3 regions of the Janthinobacterium paucivorans genome follow, and region 3 is predicted to be linked to each of the others. Evidence: predicted binding sites of a transcription regulator. Region 3 holds the regulator's gene; each other region holds the start of a gene.

Region 1 (4,210 bases), on a different contig from region 3:
CCTATTTCGGCTTGACGGGCCGCATCATCGTCACCGTAGCCAGCCTGGGCCTGCCCCTGTTCGCCATCACGGGCTCGATGCTGTACCTGGGCCGCCGCAAGGCCAGGCGCGCTGTGCAGGCGCAGCGGGCTCTGCTGGCTGGCATTGCGGGCAAGCAAGATACCGGCTTGCCCACCCTGGTGGCCTACGCCAGCCAGTCGGGCCAGGCCGAGCGCCTGGCCCTGGAAAGTGCGCGCGCCCTGCAGCAGGCAGGGGTGGCCGTCGACGTGCAATCGCTGAACCACTTCGATCCTGCGCAATTGCGCCAGTACGAACGGGTCCTGATCGTTGCCAGCACCTTTGGCGAAGGCGAGGCGCCGGACGGCACGCGCCGCTTCGCGCGCCTGTTGCAACAAACATCGGGAACGCCGCTGGCAGGCCTTGAATTGGGCTTGCTGGCCCTGGGCGACCGTCATTACAGCCACTTCTGCGCCTTTGGCCATGTGCTGGAGCGGCAATTGCGCGCGCTGGGCGCGACGCCATTGTTCCCGCTGATCGAAGTCGACCAGCACGACAGCGCCGCCCTGGCCGACTGGTCGCAAGCGCTGGCGCGCTGCAGCGGCAGCGCCATCGAGGCCATCGGCGTGCAGGAGCAGACCTCATACGAAGACTGGCGTTTGCTGCGCCGCGTGCTGCTCAATCCCGGCAGCCTGGGCGGCGAACTGTATGAGATCACCTTAACTGGGCCGGCCGGCGCCACTTGGGAAGCCGGTGCGCTGGCCGAAATCATGGGCTGCAACGCGGACGGCAGCGATGCCGACGCGCATGGTACGCATGGTACGCATACGGCGCAGCATGCGCCGCGCAGCTACTCGCTCGCGTCGCTGCCTTCCGATGGAGAACTGCAGTTGCTGGTGCGCCAGGAACGCCACGCGGGCAAGAATAACCAGGGCTATGGCATTTGTTCGGGCTGGCTCACGCGCTTCGCGCCGCCAGGCGCCAGCATCCGCCTGCGCCTGCAAGCCAATCGCGCCTTCGCCCCCACCCTGGTCGATCTGCCCTGCATTTATATCGGCAACGGTTCCGGCCTGGCTGGCTTGCGGGCGCACCTGCGCGCACGCAAGCGGGCAGGACTGGCACGCAACTGGCTGCTGTTCGGCGAGCGCCAGCAAGCCGTGGACAGCATCTGCGCTGCTGAACTCGACGCCTGGGTCGCCGATGGCCACCTGGCACGCCTGGACCGCGTCTTTTCGCGCGATGCTGAAACACGCGAGTATGTGCAGGACCGCCTGCGCGCCAACGCCAACATCTTGCGCAACTGGCTGGCGCAAGGCGCCATCGTCTACGTGTGCGGCAGTTTGCAAGGCATGGCAACAGGAATCGATGCAGTACTGCAAGAAACACTGGGGCAGGAGGGCTACGATGTCCTGCTGGCGGCCGGACGTTATCGCCGCGACGTGTATTGAGCGAGATCAGTGAACGACAGCGGTGAACGAGATCGTTGAGCGACAGCAGAGCGCCGCCGGCACGATCGGGCCATGTGGGCAGACGCCACGGCAAGGGCTGATACAGCTGATACAGCTGATAACTGCTAACTGATGCAGCGCAACACAGCAATTAGTTGTAGTGTCAAGCAGATCAACCACCCTGCGATTATGCTAGTGCGCAATGAAAGAAGCGAGGCAGTGACCGGCAGCCGGCGCATCCCTGCGCTGCCGCCGGAACAAAAGCGACTACTTGCGGGGTAATGCCGTTCAGTTAGTGTGTTAGTGATGCTATTTTTAGCCCAAGAACTAGGACAGGGGTCGGACCCTGAGGGGGAATGTGCTTCAATGGAGCACATTCCGATCACGAAGTGACCGACCCCTGCTCTTTGTGCCTCTGGGGTTAGCGAATTTACTGGCGCTCATCAATCACGCCAAAACCTTTAACTGAACGGCATTACTACTTGCGGGTGACAATTTGTTGCCCGTTTTGCGTTGAATAGATCCACCACCCACATCTGCGCTCTTCACCATCCTTTTGATCCAGATCATGGATTTTCACCTGCACTGCGGCCACACTGGCACGGTCCGCTTCGCATCGAGACGGACTTAACTGGGGGGCATCGGCATGGGTATATCTGCTTGGAAGGATGAGATGGCGCTGGGCGTTCCCGCCATCGACGAGGCACATGAGGCGCTGTTTCAGGAGCTGGCGCGGCTGGGGCAGTTGAGTGACCAGCATTTTAGCGTCGCGTTTCGCGAGCTGATTGCGGCCGTCGAACGCGATTTTCGCGAGGAAGAGGATTTGATGGAACAAATCGACTTTCCCTCGCTAGCCAAGCACCGCGAACAGCATGCGCGCTTGCTCAGCGGCTTGCACCATGCCTGGGCCGCCGTCGATCAGGGCGACATGGAACAGGGTCGCCATGCACTGTCGCTCTTGCCGCAATGGCTGATTTTCCACCAGGCCACCATGGACCTGGCACTGGCGGCGGCACTCGAACTGGTGCAGCCCCAGCCGAAATAGTCTCTACAGCAGCAGCACCGTGGCTTGCTCGGGCAAGACGACGCGGTAGTGTCCCGGATATTTGTCTTCACCGTCAAAAATCTTGCAAAACACGGGCTGATTGATGTCATTGACGGCAGGCTCCTTCATGGGCAAGGTGGCGATCAGTTGCTCGCCATCCATCAACTGCAAGGCGTAACCGCGCTCGATCGCGCAAAAGGCCAGCGATTGCACGTCGTTGGCGAACGGCCGCTTGTACCACGGCGTGATGGCCCGCACGGCGCGCCGCGCGTCGCGCAGCACTTGTCCCACGCGCGTGACACTCCACGCATCGCGCGCCACGGACGGCTGGAGCACGATATTGGCCGTCAGCTCACCGCTGCCCTTGTTCACCAAAAACATGCCATCCTGTGCGGCGATGTCCTCGTTGAGCGGCACCACAAACACGCCGCCGTCCGAGACCTTGATCGGCACGGGTGCGCCAGTGCCGATCAAGGCCACGCGCACATCGTCGATGCTGGCGTTCAGCTTGGCCGGAATCAGGCGCAGGGCCATGACCACGCTGCCGCTCGACACTTGCCACACTTTCCTGGCTGTCAGATAACTCTCGCGGTAAGCCGTGAAACGTATGCGCGGCGCCTTGGCGTCGCTGCTAGCGGTGATCGTCACCGTTTGCGAGGGCAAGGCCTGTTCCGCTGGTGTGGCTGGTGTGGCTGCCGTGGCAACTGTGGCAGTAGCTGTGGGCACAGCGGGCGGCGGCATGGCATCGCTGACCGGTGGCACGCTGGCACTGCGCAGCGGCGCCGAAACAGCCGGCGCTGCCGCGTGATCCTGGGCCTGAGCCTGGCCCAGCGACATGAGACACCACCATCCGGCACAAGCGATCCATATACGCATGCATTTCTTTCACTGAAGAGAATATTTTTTGTCGGCCCCGCATTATCGCAGAAGGGAGGCCGCTACGCCGCGCCTGGCCTTGCGCTGGAACTGCCGGCCTAGCCATGCCATAGGCGCACTGGCGCCATCCTGCTACACTGGCGCTATCTGATCAAGCAAGAAACTGCAAGACGACTGTCTCGACATCACACACCATGCCCTACCTGTCCATCCTGTTATTTAGCCTGTTGTATTTGCTGGCCACATTCTTTTTCCACATTCCCGCCCTGGTCGCTCTCGCATATGGCGTGCTCAGCCTCAGCTGTTTCGTCGCCTACGCGATCGACAAGTCGGCCGCCCGACAGGGGCGCTGGCGCACTTCGGAACGCACCCTGTTACTGCTAGGACTGCTGTGCGGCTGGCCGGGCGCGGTACTGGCGCAGCAATGGCTGCGCCACAAGTCCAGCAAGCGCTCGTTCCGCGTGCTGTTCTGGCTCACCGTCGCCCTCAATATTGCCGCTTTCGTGTATTTCAGCATGCATTACGCTGCGCCCGATATCGGCACCGAGGTGGCGCCCATCGAGTTGTAGGACTGCCGGTCGCCTCACTCGCCCAGCAGGCGCAGCGATTCCAGCCAATCCGCCTTCCATTCGCGCAACAAAGGCTGCGTGGCAAACGCCTTCTTCAGGTGCGCCATCGGTACGCGATGCACATCGTGCAAGCCGAAAGCGAGGGTAACGGGATGCCACAGGTGGCTGTTCTTGCCGCCACGCGAATTCTTGCGCACGCGCGCCCCGTCGTCGCCAAAGATGCCCACGCCACTGGCCAGCCCCTGGTCCAGGTTGACCTTGCCCACGCCGGCAAA
Region 2 (4,210 bases), on a different contig from region 3:
GCCCAGCATGCCGATCATGGCTTGCTCGCGCACCAGTTCGCGGCTCATCACGCCATACATGACGTTTTCCAGTTCCAGGTGGACTCTGCCTAGCGCCGTCAGTTTCTTGAACGGCAGCAGTATCAGGTCGCAGTCGGACAAGGCCACCGCTTCGGACGAATAATGGCGCGAGTGGATGCCATCGACGCCGAGCATGTCCCCCTTCATGGGAAAGCTGAGTACCTGCTCATTGCCGAATTCGTCGATGAGCACGGTTTTCAGGAAGCCCGAATTGACGATGTAGAGGGTATCGAAGGCCTGGCCTATGGTGTGCACGCGCTGGCCCGTCTTGAATTGCACGTGCTGGAACAGCAGCTCATCGGCGGCGACGGTGCAGGCGCTGGAGATATGCAGCAGGTCGCATACTTCCTTCAGGTTCGACCATAGCCGCCCCTGGCGCTGGCGCCCCGCTTCCATCGGCGAGGAGGGGGACAGCGATGGAGAGGCAGCGCGGGTTTCAGGCGTTTGCGTGGACGGCATGTTCATCTCCTGGTGACAGGTAGTTCAGAGTTGAATGACAGGGTGCACAGGGCGGCGGGCAGGCAAGGGCGACGCGCATCCAGGCTGGTAAATCTCAATTCGCGGAAGACTTGCTGGGTGATGAAATAACTTTCCAGCAACTTGGCGACTGGTTTCAGTATGCCAACAAGCGTCCCGAATTCATATCAGCAGAGGCTGAATATGGCAGTAGGAGCTATGGTAGTTGATGTAGGATTGTTCCTACGCGATGGTGCGCCTGGACATGCTCAGCTCTTGAAGGGCGACAGCAGGCGGTGCGCCACCGCATACTGGACCATTTCTGACAGCGAACTCATGCTCATCTTTTGCATGATGCGCGTCTTGTGGGTGCTCACCGTCTTCACGCTCAGATGCAGGTTATTGGCGATTTCGGTGATCGACTTACCCGCCACGAGCAGGGAAAAGACTTCGAATTCGCGGTCTGAGAGCTGTTTGTGCAGCAAGCTTTCGTTCGGCATCATGATGTTGAGCACGAGCTGCTCGGCTACCTCGGCGCTGATGTAGGGACGTCCCGACGCCACCTTGTGTATCGCGCCCACCAACTGGGTGCCCGCGCTTTCTTTGGTCAGATAGCCTTGTGCGCCAGCGCGGATGGCGCGCACCGCATACTGCTCTTCCTCGTGCATGGTGAGGATCAGGATGGCCAGCTTGGGTGCCTCGCTGCGGATTTGCCGGATCAGGTCGACGCCGCTGCGGCCGGGCATCGACAGGTCGAGTAGCAGCAGGTCGAAGCCGCCCTGGCGCACGTGATTGAGTACGTCAAAGCCGTCGATGGCTTCACCCACGATGTCGATGTCGGGTGCGCCATCAAGAATGCGCTTCAATCCTTCCCGCATGATGGTATGGTCATCAGCAATCACGATACGTATCATAGGCGGGCAATCTGGAGGCAAGTAGTGTGCTTCGGCCGTTTTGTGGCGGCCGGTCGAATGTTGAGAAACGAGAAACATTGTTATTTTAACCGAATGGCCGCAAGTTTGTCTTCTTACCCGCTAGGCCGGCTGCGCCCCCCTCTGTGGCGATGCGAACTGCTATTGCGGTGGCGGTTCCTTGATCAGCCTATGCACCAGCACCGGCAATGTCGAGTGCGACAGCACCTTGTTGGTCACGCTGCCGAGCAGCAATTGCCCCCAGCCGCTGCGGCCATGCGAACCCATGAAGATCAGGTCGCAGTGCTGCGATTGCGCCGCTTCGACGATTTTCATGGCCGGGCTGTCGGAAAAAGCGGTCAGGCCCGTCGCTTCCAGGCCCCGCTTGGCAGCGGCGTCGAGGATGGGCTGCCAGTGCTCTGTGCCGGCCTTGCGCATGGCGATCCGATATTCTTCTTCGCTGGGATAGCTCGGTGGAATGATCTCGATGTACACCGGATACTGGTATTCGGGCGCCACGTACAGGGCAACGATGTCGGCGTTCATCTGTTCGGCAAAGGCAACGCCGGCGCAAGCGGTCAAGTTGGAGACGGTGGAGCCGTCCGTGGCGATCAGAATTTTCTTATACATGGCAGGTCCTTTGGCAGTGACTCAGCGCGCGTAACGCCCCTCATTGTAGACGCGGCGGCAGTATGGTATTCATATAGGGACTTGATAATTATCAATACTGTTGCACCTTTAGTATAGACAACATTGGTAGAGGGATTGTGTTTTAATTGCAACTATAGTCGTGGAGTACTGTTGTGCAAGCACCCTTGAGTAAGATTTCTTGTCTGGCGCGTGGTCTTGTGCGCACGCCAATGGTAGTATTTCAAAATACAACAGCAGGAACACTTATTTCCTGGGAGAAAAGCTCTTGTGGGCCGGCTTTGCACCAGGAAGCGCGTTTTGAGATTTACCAACAGGGTGGCGCCCTGCTACACTCGCACCATCGCAGCGGTATTGCCTCAAATCATCTTAATCGAGAAATTGTGGGTATCAGTCTGTAAAACGCACAGTTCAGGCGGAATTTTGACAATTTATGGAGAAGCAGGGATATGACCAACGCCGCTGATGATTTCGATGCATTATTCGATGAAGTATCTGCGCAAAGTGCGGCAGCTCCCCAGCCCGCACCCGCTGCAGCGCCCGCAGCCGTGAGCGCGGACGACGACTTTGACGCGCTGTTCGACTCGGTGTCGGCCAGCGCCAGCGTGCCGGCAGCCGCAGCGGAAGCGCCAGTCGCCGCCGCGCCGGAAGCGCCAGCCGCATCTCCCGCAGGCGTGCCCGGCGAAGCGGCCGTTGCGGTCGACCAGTCCGACAAGCCGATGTTTGAACGCCTGGGCGGCATCGTGCGCCTGCTGCACGATTCGCTGCGCGAACTGGGCTACGACAAGGCGTTGACGGAAGCGTCGTCGCAGATCGTCGACGCCCAGGACCGCCTCGAGTATGTCGCCACACTGACGGAACAGGCCGCCAACAAGGTCTTGAATACGCTAGACGAGGGCATGCCGGCGCAAGATGTGTTGTCGAAGAAAGCCAAGGACATGGACAGCCGCTGGACGGCGCTGTTCGATGGCAAGCTGAGCCTGGAAGAATTCAAGGCCCTGGCCGGCGATTCCCGTCAGTTCGCGCAAGCCGTTGCCGAGGCGACGGAAGCGGAAAAAGCGCGCTTGCTGGAAATCATGATGGCGCAGGACTTCCAGGACATCACGGGCCAGCTGATCAAGAAAGTGGTCAACATCACCAAGACGGTGGAGCACGAGCTTGCCCAGCTGCTGCGCGACAATGCACCGGCCGAAGTGCGCGAAAAACTGGCGCAAAAGCCGGTGCCGCTGATGCAGGGCCCGTCCGTTCCTTCGGTGGCGCTGGACCAGGATAATGTAGACGACCTTCTTGCCGATTTGGGATTCTAATGGACGATATGCTCAAGGATTTCGTCGTTGAGGCGATGGATCTTGCGGTGAATGTTGAAGAGCACTTATTGTGTCTTGAGCGTGATCCCGACAACAAAGAAACACTGAATGCCGTGTTTCGCTCCTTCCACACCATCAAGGGTGGTGCCGGCTTCATGGGCCTACCCGCGCTGGTGGCTGCCTGCCATCTGACGGAAAACCTGTTCGACGCCTTGCGCACGGGCGCCGCACCGGTGACGCCGATCGCCATCGAGGCGGCATTGCAAGCGTCCGGTTTCGTGGCCGACCAGCTGACGGAACTGGCCAACGGTAGCGCGCCGGAAAGCTTGCCGGCCATGCCGGAAGAGCTGGAGCACATCCTGACGAACGCCATCGAAGGCAAGGGCATGGACGCCGCTGCGCCTGCTGCTGCGGTGGCTGTGGAAGTGGCCGCGTCCGTTGCCGCAGTCGTCGTCGCTGCGCCGGTTGCCGCTGTTGCCACTGCCAGCGCCGATGGCCTGGACTGGGAAGGTATGTATAACGCCGTCGTGCCGGCGGGCAGCCAGCTTGCTGGCACACCGGCGCCTGTCGCCGCTGCGCCTGTCGCTGCGGCCGCCGCGCCTGCTGCTACTGCTGCCGCCAAGCCGGCAGGCAAAGCCTGGGATGGCGCGGAACGTCGCGAAGAACGTCCGGAAGTGCGCCATGCCGCGCCCGTCAAGGAAGACAGTATCCGCGTCGACGCCGTCAAACTAGACGCCCTGCTGGAAGTGGCCGGCGAATCGGTACAGGCTGCGAACCAGGCCGCAGTGCTGCTCGAACGCTTGTTGCAATTCAAATTCGAAGGGCAAG
Region 3 (4,210 bases):
GCCTTGGCCGTAGCCAGGCCATCCATCACGGGCATGTGCCAGTCGGCCAGCACCACATCGTAGGGCTGCTGCTGTGCCAGGCGTTCGCGGTACAGTTCGATGGCGGCAAAGCCGGAATCGACTTCGTCGGCTTGCCAGCCCCACGCTTCGATCAGCTTGACGATCAGTTCGCGCGCGGTGCGGTTATCGTCGGCTACCAGCAGGCGCAGCTGGCCCAAGGCTGGCGTGCGCCGCGTTTCGGCTGCTTGCGCCAGCATCTCGAATGGCACGCTGAAAGAGAAGCGGCTGCCCTTGCCTTCGCTGCTGGCGACGGCGATGTCGCCGCCCATCATGTGGATCAGCTGCTTGCTGATGGCCAGGCCCAGGCCCGTGCCGCCGAAGCGCCGCGTGATGCTCTGGTCACCCTGTGAAAACGCGGCAAACAGCTGCTGTTGCTGCAGTTCCGTCATGCCGATGCCCGTGTCGCGCACTTCGAAGCGCAGCCAGGCGCGCCCTTTCCCGCTTTCGGCTTTGCTGACGGCCACCACCACTTCGCCGTTCTCGGTAAACTTGATGGCGTTGCCAGCGAGGTTGACGAGGATTTGTAGCAGGCGCTGGGCGTCGCCTACCAGGCACCGCGGCACGTCGGGCTCGACGGCGATGGCCAGTTCCAGCTCCTTTTTACCCGCATTCATGGTCATCGTCGTGGCCAGGGAATTCATGACTTCATCGAGGTCGAACTCGACGGGCGACAATTCCATGCGACGCGCTTCGATCTTCGAATAATCGAGCACGTCGTTGAGGATGCCCAGCAGTGATTGGCCCGCCACGCGCACCATGGTCAAATACTTGCGCTGTTCCGTGTCGAGCTTGGTATTTCCCAGCAGGTACACCATGCCCAGCACGGCATTGAGGGGTGTGCGGATTTCATGACTCATATTGGCTACGAAGTCGCTCTTTGCGCGGTTGGCCGCCTCGGCCCGGTCGCGCTCCTGTTCCAACTCCTCCGCGCGTGCTTCGAGCTCTTGCTGCAGGCGATCGCGTTCGCTCATTAGGTCGTTGAACGCTTCCGTCAGTTCGCCGATCTCGTCGCGCTGCCGCACCGGTACCGGGCTGAAACGACTACCGCTAGTGCGCAGCGCTTGCAGGGTGTCGCGCAGGCGTACCAGCGGCGACAGCAGGCGCACGGTAAGCCAGCCCAGAACAAAAGCGGCCAGCAGCGAAGCGAGGATACCCCACAGCACCAGCCGGTACAGCACACCATCGAACGGCTCGAAGGCATCATCGACGGGCAGCGAGGTAGCCAGCAGCCAGTTCACCGATTTCAGGCGCTTGAAGCTGTTGACGGCCGTGATGCCGCGGCTGTCGGTGCTGATCATGCTGCCTTCGCCATCTTGTTTCAGCAGCGCGGTGGTCGCCAGATTGGTGTCCGGCTGGCGCGGCTGCAGCAAACGGCTGGGGTCGGGGTGCAGCACGTAGCGCGGCACGGCGCCGCGCGTGAGAATCGAGTAATAGCCGTTCTTGCCGATTTTTTCCGAGCGCAGGCGCCCCAGCAGGTTGTCCTTGTACAAACGCAGCACGCCGACCACCATGCCGGCCACCTGGCCATCGGCGGCCATGACGGGTGCGACCATTTGCACGATGGGCATGCCGCTCGACTTGCTCAGCATTGGCTCGGTGATCATGGGTAGGCGCGTGCGCAGGACGGTCTGGAAATACTCGCGCTCGGTGACGTTGATGCCTGCACGCCCCTTGACGAGCGGCATGTCGGCCACGATGGCGCCTTGCGCGTCGAGCACCAGTACATCGTCGAACAGGACTAGCATCGAGCGCCGCGTATAGTATTGGCGCAATTGGGCGGGCTGTGCGATCAATTCCGGCGGCTGCTGCCTGGCCGTCAGGGTGACAATCTGCAGCAGCATGCCCAGCTTGTCGTCGAGCTCGGCAGCGGTACGCGTGATCAGCGAGTATTGCTGGCCCAGCAGTACTTGGCTGAAGTCGTCGCGCATGTGCTGCACCTGGATCATGGTGACCAGCGCGATCATGGCGATCGAGGTCAGGCTGGTGGCCAGGGCGACTTTTGCTTTAATGCCGAGAGGCTTCATGATGTCCTTTTGAGTACCGGGCGGCACAGACGGCAGATAACGCCTTCAAGAATTCTCCTATCAATACATTAACTTTGCAAGCGGCGCTGAGTAAATTGCCCTCCCCGTATGGGCTTTTGACGATGTTGCCATATAATTAAAGGATGGACGTCGTTTATTCACCGAAATTACGCTGAAATTGGCACACGGCAACTCTGTATGCAGTAAACTTGTCATTGCATTTTCTAAAAGGTACCGACATGACTGAAGCGCTCCTCACTCTCACCTTGCCCGCAGTGAACGTGGAAGCATTGCGTGCGCGATGTTCGACTTGCAGCATGCATCAATTGTGCCTGCCGATGGGTCTCGATGTGGGCGACATGGACAGGCTAGACCAGATCATCGGCCGTCGTCGCAAGATTGTGCGTGGTGCCTCGCTGTTTCGCATCGGCGATTCGTTCCAGAACTTGTACGCGATTCGTCTGGGGCATTTCAAGACGTACCAGATCAATCCTGGCGGCGAAGAGCAAGTGACGGGTTTTCAGATGGCCGGCGAACTGCTGGGCATGGATGCCATCAGCGCCGACCGCCACCACTGTAATGCGGTGGCGCTGGAAGATAGTGAAGTGTGTGAAATTCCATTTTCCAGCCTGGAACAATTGCTGGGTAATATGCCAACCTTGCTGCGCCATTTCCATCGCATGATGAGTCAGGAAATCACGCGCGAGCAAAGTGTCATGCTGTTACTGGGCAATATGCAGGCGACCCAGCGTTTTGCCGCCTTTATCGTCAACCTGGCTTCGCGTTATGAAGCGCGCGGCTATTCGGCCAGCAAATTTCAGCTGCGCATGTCGCGCGAGGAAATTGGTAACTACCTGGGGTTGACCATCGAGAGCGTCAGCCGCTTATTGTCGAAGTTTAAGAAGGAAGGCTGGCTGCGCGTTTCCAACCGCGAGATCGAGATCTTGCAGCCGGCAATATTGAAGGCCATTACGGCCGGCACGGACGTCTGCAAATAATAGCACCGTCAAAACCTGCTGCGCGTCGCGCTTTGCGGCCTGCGATGCTCGCTGTGCTCTAGCACAGCTGCGCTCTTAGCCACAAATCACTGCCGCTCGCTACGGTTTTTTCCCGGCGCTGTACGTTATAGCTCTGCATCCGCCTGCAGCGCGATGCTGCGCTGCAGTGGCCAGGTCCAGATGCCGGACAGGCGCCACTCGCGTTTGTCGTTTTCCACCAGCACTTGCCAGCGGCTGCGCTCTAGCATCGGTAGCGCTACTGAGAAGTTGCCGGCCGCATCGGGCTGCACCAGTAGCTTGATATCTTTTTCCGGCAGGGTCGCATGCGCCAGGTGCAGCTGCAACGGACCCTGGTAAGCCTTGCCGACGCTGCGCACGGAACCACTGAGACGCGCCGACGCCACGTCATAGGACAGGCTGGTAGCCATCGCCAGCTTGCTGGCGACCGTATCGCGTCGCAAGTCCTGGTTGATGGCCTTACCTTGCTTGTAATAATCGCCCACCACCAGCGCATCGGGCTGCGTAAACGCGATATACGCCATGCAGCTGCCAACGACCATGGACAGGCCGGGACCTATCATCAGCAGCCAAGGCCAGCGATGCTTGTACCATGGTGCAACGGGTGCTTGCAGCTTGAGGCTGTCGGACATTTTGTTCTCCTTGAGGGCAGGCCCTTTGGGCCTGACCCCAGCTTTTGCTTCTGGGTTGAAAATAAAGTAAAGCTAACGCATGTTTGATGCTGGCCCAACGGCGAAATGCCGGGGTCAGACCCGAGGGATCTGACCCCAACATCAACCTTAGCGCGGCACGATGAATACCGCGCCTTCACGCACATGCAACGCTGGGTTGTCCAGCGAGTGCAATTCGATGGCAATCTTGTTCGAGCCCTTCTCGCCGACACCGTGCGGCACGCGCAGGCGGATGGGCCAGCCCAGCGTTTCCGTCGGCTGTAACGTCACCTCTTCGCGCGTCAGCAAGGTCAGGCCCGGCAAGCCGGAAACGCTGATTTTAAAATGCTGAGTTTGCTCCGAGGTATTCATGATTTGCAAGCGGTAAACGTTCTCGACCATGCCGTCTTCCACTTCGCGACCCATCGAACCGCGGTCGCGGATGACGTCCATTTTCAGG

The links. Region 3 encodes FNR, which switches genes on or off when oxygen is low (the NO sensors DNR and NnrR bind a similar motif). Its sites were predicted from a motif close to TTGATNNNNATCAA; they were not measured.
Region 1: a site for FNR is predicted at 2,002-2,015, ahead of ACQ4V8_RS14080 (bacteriohemerythrin). Genes of this name have one in related genera too.
Region 2: a site for FNR is predicted at 2,139-2,152, ahead of ACQ4V8_RS01655 (universal stress protein). Genes of this name have one in related genera too.

What each region holds. Positions count from the first base shown of each region.
Region 1 covers NZ_JBNYXR010000010.1:141,288-145,497, reverse strand. The annotation lists gene ACQ4V8_RS14085 (PepSY domain-containing protein) at 1-1,445, shown strand, start outside; gene ACQ4V8_RS14080 (bacteriohemerythrin) at 2,092-2,490, shown strand; gene ACQ4V8_RS14075 (hypothetical protein) at 2,494-3,366, opposite strand; gene ACQ4V8_RS14070 (DUF1294 domain-containing protein) at 3,561-3,935, shown strand; gene ACQ4V8_RS14065 (hypothetical protein) at 3,950-4,210, opposite strand, start outside.
Region 2 covers NZ_JBNYXR010000001.1:373,496-377,705, forward strand. The annotation lists gene ACQ4V8_RS01645 (Crp/Fnr family transcriptional regulator) at 1-456, opposite strand, end outside; gene ACQ4V8_RS01650 (response regulator) at 786-1,430, opposite strand; gene ACQ4V8_RS01655 (universal stress protein) at 1,590-2,057, opposite strand; gene ACQ4V8_RS01660 (protein phosphatase CheZ) at 2,525-3,382, shown strand; gene ACQ4V8_RS01665 (chemotaxis protein CheA) at 3,382-4,210, shown strand, end outside.
Region 3 covers NZ_JBNYXR010000011.1:113,762-117,971, forward strand. The annotation lists gene ACQ4V8_RS14710 (response regulator) at 1-2,084, opposite strand, end outside; gene fnr (fumarate/nitrate reduction transcriptional regulator Fnr) at 2,324-3,082, shown strand; gene ACQ4V8_RS14720 (FixH family protein) at 3,208-3,732, opposite strand; gene ccoG (cytochrome c oxidase accessory protein CcoG) at 3,880-4,210, opposite strand, start outside.